2 linked regions of the Nisaea sediminum genome follow. Each later gene encodes a partner of the first gene's protein in a complex. Links are inferred from orthologs where the notes say so. Each region holds a gene or a part of one and is shown on either strand. Other genes may lie near its edges. The genes, in order: IG122_RS16175 and dnaN.

Region 1 (3,257 bases):
AGATCGATCTGCGCGTCTCCGCCTCGCGCCATCTGGTGTCGTTCGAGGCGGAAGGGATCGATCTCGCAGTCCGTTACGGTCCGGGAAACTGGTCCGGCCTCACGGCGGAATTCCTGGCTTCGGAGACGGTCCGGCCGGTCTGCACGCCGGATTATGCGGAGCGCATCGGCATCGAGCGGCCGTCCGATCTCTTGAAGGCGACTCTCATACACCCGGATATCGACGAGGGATGGCCCGCCTGGTTCGCGGCGGCCGGAGTCGCGGTGGACGCGGTTCCGTCGGGACCCCGCTTCAGCGACGACACGGCAGCGCTCAATGCCGTGCTCGGTCACCAGGCCGTTTTCCTCGGGCGGTCCGTGCTGACGGCCCGGGAGCTCGAAGCCGGGCGGATCATTGCTCCCTTCGACATCGAAATACCGGCCAGCTTCAGCTACTGGCTGGTCCGCCCGAAGGGGCAGGAGCCGGGCGTGGCCCGCGATTCGGTGCGCAAATGGATTCTCCGGTCATTCGGACGGCCCGAACCGGGTGTCTGAAACTGTCTGAACGGAACGAGTTTCGGAGCGCGTCTCCGCCGGTTGCACGATTGTTGGCGCCGGGAGTGGCCGGGTTGCTTCCCTGTCCCCCGTCACTCCCCTATGATCCCGAACCATGGATGATCTAACACCTCCCCAGACCCAACAGGCGCCGGGCGAGTATCGTGTGCTCGCGCGCAAGTACCGCCCGCAGACCCTGGATGATCTGAAGGGCCAGGACGCGCTGGTGCGCACGCTCCGGAACGCGCTCGCCTCCGGCCGCCTGGCGCATGCCTTCGTGCTGACCGGGGTGCGCGGAGTCGGCAAGACGACGACGGCGCGGATCATCGCCAAGGGACTCAATTGCATCGGTCCGGACGGCTCCGGCGGGCCGACTGTGACGCCGTGCGGCGTCTGCGATCCGTGCCGGGCGATCACCGAGGACCGCCATGTCGACGTGATGGAGATGGACGCCGCGTCCCGTACCGGCGTCGACGACATCCGCGAGATCATCGACGGCGTGCGCTACAAGCCGGTCTCGGCGCGCTACAAGGTCTACATCATCGACGAAGTGCACATGCTCTCGCGCAACGCCTTCAACGCGTTGCTGAAAACGCTGGAAGAGCCGCCGGAGCATGTGAAGTTCATCTTCGCGACGACCGAGATCCGCAAGGTGCCGATCACCGTGCTGTCGCGCTGCCAGCGCTTCGATCTCCGCCGCTTCGACGTTTCCGAGCTGATGGAGCTGTTCGGCACGATCTGCGGCAAGGAAGGGGTCGAGGCGGACGAGGAAGCGCTTGCGCTGATCTCCCGCGCCGCCGACGGTTCGGCCCGTGACGGTCTCTCGATCCTCGACCAGGCGATGGCACTTTCTGATGGCCGGATCGCCGCGGCGCAGGTGCAGGAGATGCTCGGCCTCGCCGACCGGGCGCTGATCTTCGACCTGTTCGAGAAGGTGATGGGCGGCAAGACCGCTGACGCGCTCGCCGACGTGCGCGCGATGTACGCGTCCGGCGCCGACCCGGTGGTGATGCTGCAGGATCTGCTAGATCTCACCCACCTGATCACCCGGCTGAAGACGGCGCGCGAATCCGCGCTCGAGGGCGCCTCGGAGCTGGAACGGACGCGGGGCGTCGCGTTCGCCGACAAGCTCTCCCTGCCGGTGCTGGCGCGGACCTGGCAGATGTTGATGAAGGGCCTCGGCGAGGTCCAGAACGCGCCTTCGACGCTTGCCGCGCTCGAGATGGTACTGATCCGGCTCGCCTACACGGCGGACCTGCCGCCGCCCGGCGAGCTGGTGAAGGCGATAAAATCGGGAAAGCCTGACGCGGCCCCGTCCCGCCAGCCGGCGGCCGCGGAAAACAGGGTGGCGGATCCCCGGCCGGAGCCGGTCGCAGAGATGCCTGCGCCCCGCGCCGAGCCTGAAGCACCTCCTCCCGCGCCTCCGCCTCCCGAGGAACCCGCCGCACCGCAGATCCCGGAGAGTTTCGAAGCCGTCGTGGCGCTGTTCGAGGAAAAGCGCGAAGCCTTGCTGCATGCCCTGCTCAGCCGTTCGGTCCGTCCGGTTTCCGCGGGCGCGGGCCATCTTGAGCTGATCCTCGATCCGGGCGCGCCCGAGAGCCTGCCGGGACAGGTCGCCGCGAAGCTGAAGGAATGGACCGGGATCCACTGGATCGTCGAGGCGAGCGATGCTGCGCCGGGCGATGAGGAGATCCACACGCTGGCCGAGCGCAAGGCCAATGCGGAGGCGGCGAAACGCAAATCGATCGCCGAGCACCCTGTGGTGGCCGCGGTGCTTGAAGCCTTCCCCGAAAGCACGATAGAAGCGATCCGTCCGCTGGTGCGCGAGACCGAAGACGCGGCGCCTGAAGCGGCGACCTACCCGGACGAGGACAGCCAGGCAAACGAGGCATGACGTGATGAAAAATCTCGGCAACATGATGAAACAGGTCCAGCAGATGCAGGACCGCATGCAGGAGATGCAGGCGCAGCTGCAGGAGCTGGAAGTCGAAGGCTCCAGCGGCGCGGGCATGGTCACGGTCCGGATGACCGGCAAGGGCGAGATGAAGGCGATCAAGATCGATCCGTCTCTCGTCGATCCGTCCGATACCGAGGTGCTGGAAGACCTGATCCTCGCGGCCGCCAACGACGCCAAGGCGAAGGCGGACGAGAAGATGCAGGAGGAGATGCAGAAGCTGACCGGCGGCCTGCCGCTGCCTCCGGGCTTCAAACTGCCGTTCTGATCTCCGCGGCGGCAGACGGCGTTCCGGCATGGATGAACTCGACCGCGTGATGCATTACCTGGCGAAGTTGCCGGGGCTGGGCCCCCGCTCCGCGCGCCGGGCGGTGCTGCATCTCCTGCGCAAGCGCGAGACGCTGATGCGCCCGCTCGCCGACGCCCTCGGCCAGGCGGCAGAAGCGGTCACCGACTGCTCCGTCTGCGGCAATCTCGATGCCTCCGACCCCTGCCATATCTGCCGCGACGAGAAGCGTGACGGCTCGGTCATCTGCGTCGTCGAGGATGTCGGCGACGTCTGGGCGCTGGAACGGGCAGGCGCCTTCTCCGGCCGCTATCACGTGCTCGGCGGCCTGCTTTCCGCGCTCGACGGGGTGGGGCCGGAGGATCTCAATATCGAGACCCTTGTGACCCGCGCGCATGCGCCGGAGGTGACGGAGATCATCCTCGCTATGGACGCGACCGTCGACGGCCAGACCACGGCGCACTACATCTCGGACCGGCTTGCC
Region 2 (3,201 bases), 340 kb from region 1 along the record:
TGTGCAGTTCATCAGCGGCAAGGATTCCACCCAGGAAGAGTTCTTCCATACTTTCAACGCGCTGGTGGACCAGAACCGCCAGGTGGTGATTTCCGCCGACAAATCGCCGACCGACCTCGAAGGCATGGAGGAGCGGCTGCGCTCCCGCCTCGGCTGGGGTCTGGTGGCCGATATCCATCCGACGAACTACGAGCTGCGCCTCGGTATCATGCAGTCGAAGGCCGAACGGCTCGGCGTCGAGATGCCGGAGAAGGTGCTGGAATTCCTCTCGCACAAGATCTCCTCGAACGTCCGCGAGCTCGAGGGGGCGCTGAACCGGATCGTCGCGCATTCGACGCTGGTCGGTCGCGATATCTCGCTGGAGATGACCCAGGAGGTCCTGGCGGATCTGCTTCGGGCCAATGACCGCCGGGTCACCGTCGAGGAAATCCAGCGTCAGGTCGCGAACCATTTCCAGATCCGGCTCTCGGAGATGCACTCGGCCCGCCGCTCGCGTGCGATCGCGCGGCCGCGCCAGGTGGCGATGTATCTCTCCAAGCAGCTCACCTCGCAGTCGCTGCCCGATATCGGGCGGAAATTTGGCGGCCGCGACCACACCACGGTGTTGCACGCGGTGAAGAAGGTCGAGGAGCTTCGGGGCCTGGACAAGCAGTTCAACGACGATGTCGACCTGCTCCGCCGGATGCTGGAATCCTGACCCCCGGAGGCCGCTTCCGGCGCCGATCCCAATAGGTCAGAAAAGCGAACTTTTTTGCCCTTGAAACTACCGCAAGCACCATGCACTTGTGCTATAGTTTCACGGACCTGCCTCATATGGTGGCCCATGGCTGCCGGCGGGTGGGTAAATTGGGGATCAACGTTCCAGCCGATAAGTAGAAGAATATGAAAATCGTTATTGATCGCGCGGCTTTGCTGAAGCCTCTCGGACACGTCCAAAGTGTGGTGGAACGGCGGAATACGATCCCGATTCTGTCCAATGTTCTGTTGAAGGCGGCGGATGGCCGGCTCTCCCTCAGCACGACCGACATGGACATGGACATCGTCGAGTCCGTGGCCTGCGAAGTGGCGGAGCCCGGCGTCGTCACGGTGCCGGCCCACACGCTCTACGATATCGTGCGCAAGCTGCCCGAGGGATCGGATGTCGAGCTGGCCGCGACAGGCGATGTCAGCCGGGTCACGATCCGCGCCGGGCGCTCGAACTTCTCCCTGCCGGCCCTGATGCCGGAGGAGTTCCCCGCCCTCAGCGGCGATGCCCTGCCGCACAGCTTCGTCATCAGCGCGGCCGATATCTGCATGCTGATCGATCGGACCCGTTTCGCGATCTCCACCGAGGAGACCCGCTACTACCTGAACGGCATCTATCTGCACGCGGCCGACGCCAATGGCGTCAAGGTGCTGCGCGCGGTCGCGACCGACGGCCACCGTCTGGCGCGGGTGCAGATGCCGCTGCCGCAGGGCGCGGAGGAGATGCCGGGCGTGATCGTGCCGCGCAAGGCTGTGAACGAGATCTACAAGCTGATCGGCGAGGTCGAGGGCGATGTCACGGTCTCCCTTTCCGACACCAAACTGCGTGTCGCCTTCGAGGATACGGTGGTCACCACCAAGCTGATCGACGGCACCTTCCCGGACTATGAGCGGGTGATCCCGAGCGGCAACGACAAGATGCTGCATGTGGACCGTCAGCGCTTCTCCGAGGCGGTGGACCGCGTGGCGACGATCTCGACCGAGAAGTCCCGCTCTGTGAAACTCGCCGTGACCAGCGGCCAGCTGACCCTTTCGGCGAGCAGCCCGGATAACGGCACCGCGCAGGAAGAGGTCGAGGTCGATTACAGTGCGAGCGATCTCGAGATCGGCTTCAACTCGAAATACCTGCTGGACATCACCGGTCAGATCGAGGGCGAGAAGGCGGTGTTCAAGCTCGCCGATCAGGCCTCGCCGACGATCATCCTCGACCAGGATGACGAGAGCGCGCTTTACGTGCTGATGCCGATGCGCGTCTGAGGACGGACCGGTCCCAGGCGGCCCGGCGGCCGAGCCAGCACGAATGGAAATGTTGAACGCATTGCGAAACACGGACATGTCCCGACCGATGCCCGGACCGGCTGAGATCAGCGCCGGACGGGTTTCGCCGTGCGTCAGCCGCCTGTCCGTGACCGGATTCCGCAATTATACCGCCGCCCGCATCGAGACCGATGCGCCGGCGGTGGTCCTGACCGGCCCGAACGGGGCCGGCAAGACCAACCTGCTCGAGGCCGTCTCCTTCCTCTCTCCCGGCCGTGGGCTGCGCCGGGCGCAGATTTCCGAGGTCGGACGCGCGCAGCCGGATGGCAGCCATGCCAACTGGGCGGTCGCCGCCGAGGTGGAGGGGCTCGAGGGCACGGTCTCAATCGGTACCGGACGGGATCCCGGCCCGGAGGGTGACGGCCGCTCCGGCGGCGAGAAGCGGCTTGTGCGGATCGACGGCGCTCCGGCGAAAAGCCAGTCCGCCCTCGCAGACCATCTTTCCGTCTCCTGGCTGACGCCGCAGATGGACCGGCTCTTCATCGAGGGCGCCTCCAACCGGCGCCGCTTCCTCGACCGGCTGGTCTATACCTTCGATCCGGACCATGCCGGCCGGGTGAACGCCTATACCCATGCGCTGCGCGAGCGGGCGCGGCTCTTGAAGAACGGGACCCGCGACCGGGCCTGGTTTGCGGCGCTCGAGGAATCCATCGCCGAGAAGGCGGTCGCCATCGCCGCGGCGCGCACCGGTCTGGTGGCGCGCCTCAACGCGGAGACGGAAGCCGGCTCCGGCCCGTTCCCGGGCGCCGAGCTTTCCCTCGAAGGAGAGGTCGAGGCCGATATCGCCACCCGGCCTGCGCTGGCGGTGGAGGACGATCTGAAGGCGCAGCTCGAAGCCACGCGGCGTCTCAACGGCAGCGAGCCGGCCCCGGTGCCGGGCCCGCACCGCAGCGATCTTCTTGTGCGTCACCTTCCGAAGGACATGATGGCGCCGCATTGTTCGACCGGCGAGCAGAAGGCGCTTCTGATCGCCATCGTGCTCGGCCATGCCCGCCTCGGCGCGCAGGAGACCGGCGCGGTGCCGGTCCTGCTGCTGGACGAGGTCGCGGCGCATCTCGATAGCGGCCGCCGGGCCGCGCTTTATGATATTCTCCTCGCGCTCGGCGGGCAGGTCTGGATGACCGGTACCGACCGCGCGCT

Evidence for each region.
Region 2: the proteins of IG122_RS16175 (region 1) and dnaN are in contact, whole or in part, in a cryo-EM structure (PDB 8GIZ), measured with the Escherichia coli proteins. The link is inferred for Nisaea sediminum from one-to-one orthologs.

The regions. Positions count from the first base shown.
Region 1 is NZ_JACZCQ010000006.1:870,013-873,269, forward strand. The notes cover bases 96-3,037. They hold IG122_RS16175 (DNA polymerase III subunit gamma/tau), read left to right. Parts: upstream 96-648; coding sequence 649-2,427; downstream 2,428-3,037. Other genes in these bases: IG122_RS16170 (LysR substrate-binding domain-containing protein), read left to right, coding at 96-533; IG122_RS16180 (YbaB/EbfC family nucleoid-associated protein), read left to right, coding at 2,432-2,755; recR (recombination mediator RecR), read left to right, coding at 2,784-3,037. In the rest of the region: more of IG122_RS16170, read left to right, coding at 1-95; more of recR, read left to right, coding at 3,038-3,257. UniProt on the Escherichia coli protein: Part of the beta sliding clamp loading complex, which hydrolyzes ATP to load the beta clamp onto primed DNA to form the DNA replication pre-initiation complex.
Region 2 is NZ_JACZCQ010000006.1:527,422-530,622, reverse strand. The notes cover bases 56-2,941. They hold dnaN (DNA polymerase III subunit beta), read left to right. Parts: upstream 56-882; coding sequence 883-2,001; downstream 2,002-2,941. Other genes in these bases: recF (DNA replication/repair protein RecF), read left to right, coding at 2,090-2,941; dnaA (chromosomal replication initiator protein DnaA), read left to right, coding at 56-697. In the rest of the region: more of dnaA, read left to right, coding at 1-55; more of recF, read left to right, coding at 2,942-3,201. UniProt on the Escherichia coli protein: Confers DNA tethering and processivity to DNA polymerases and other proteins. Acts as a clamp, forming a ring around DNA (a reaction catalyzed by the clamp-loading complex) which diffuses in an ATP-independent manner freely and bidirectionally along dsDNA.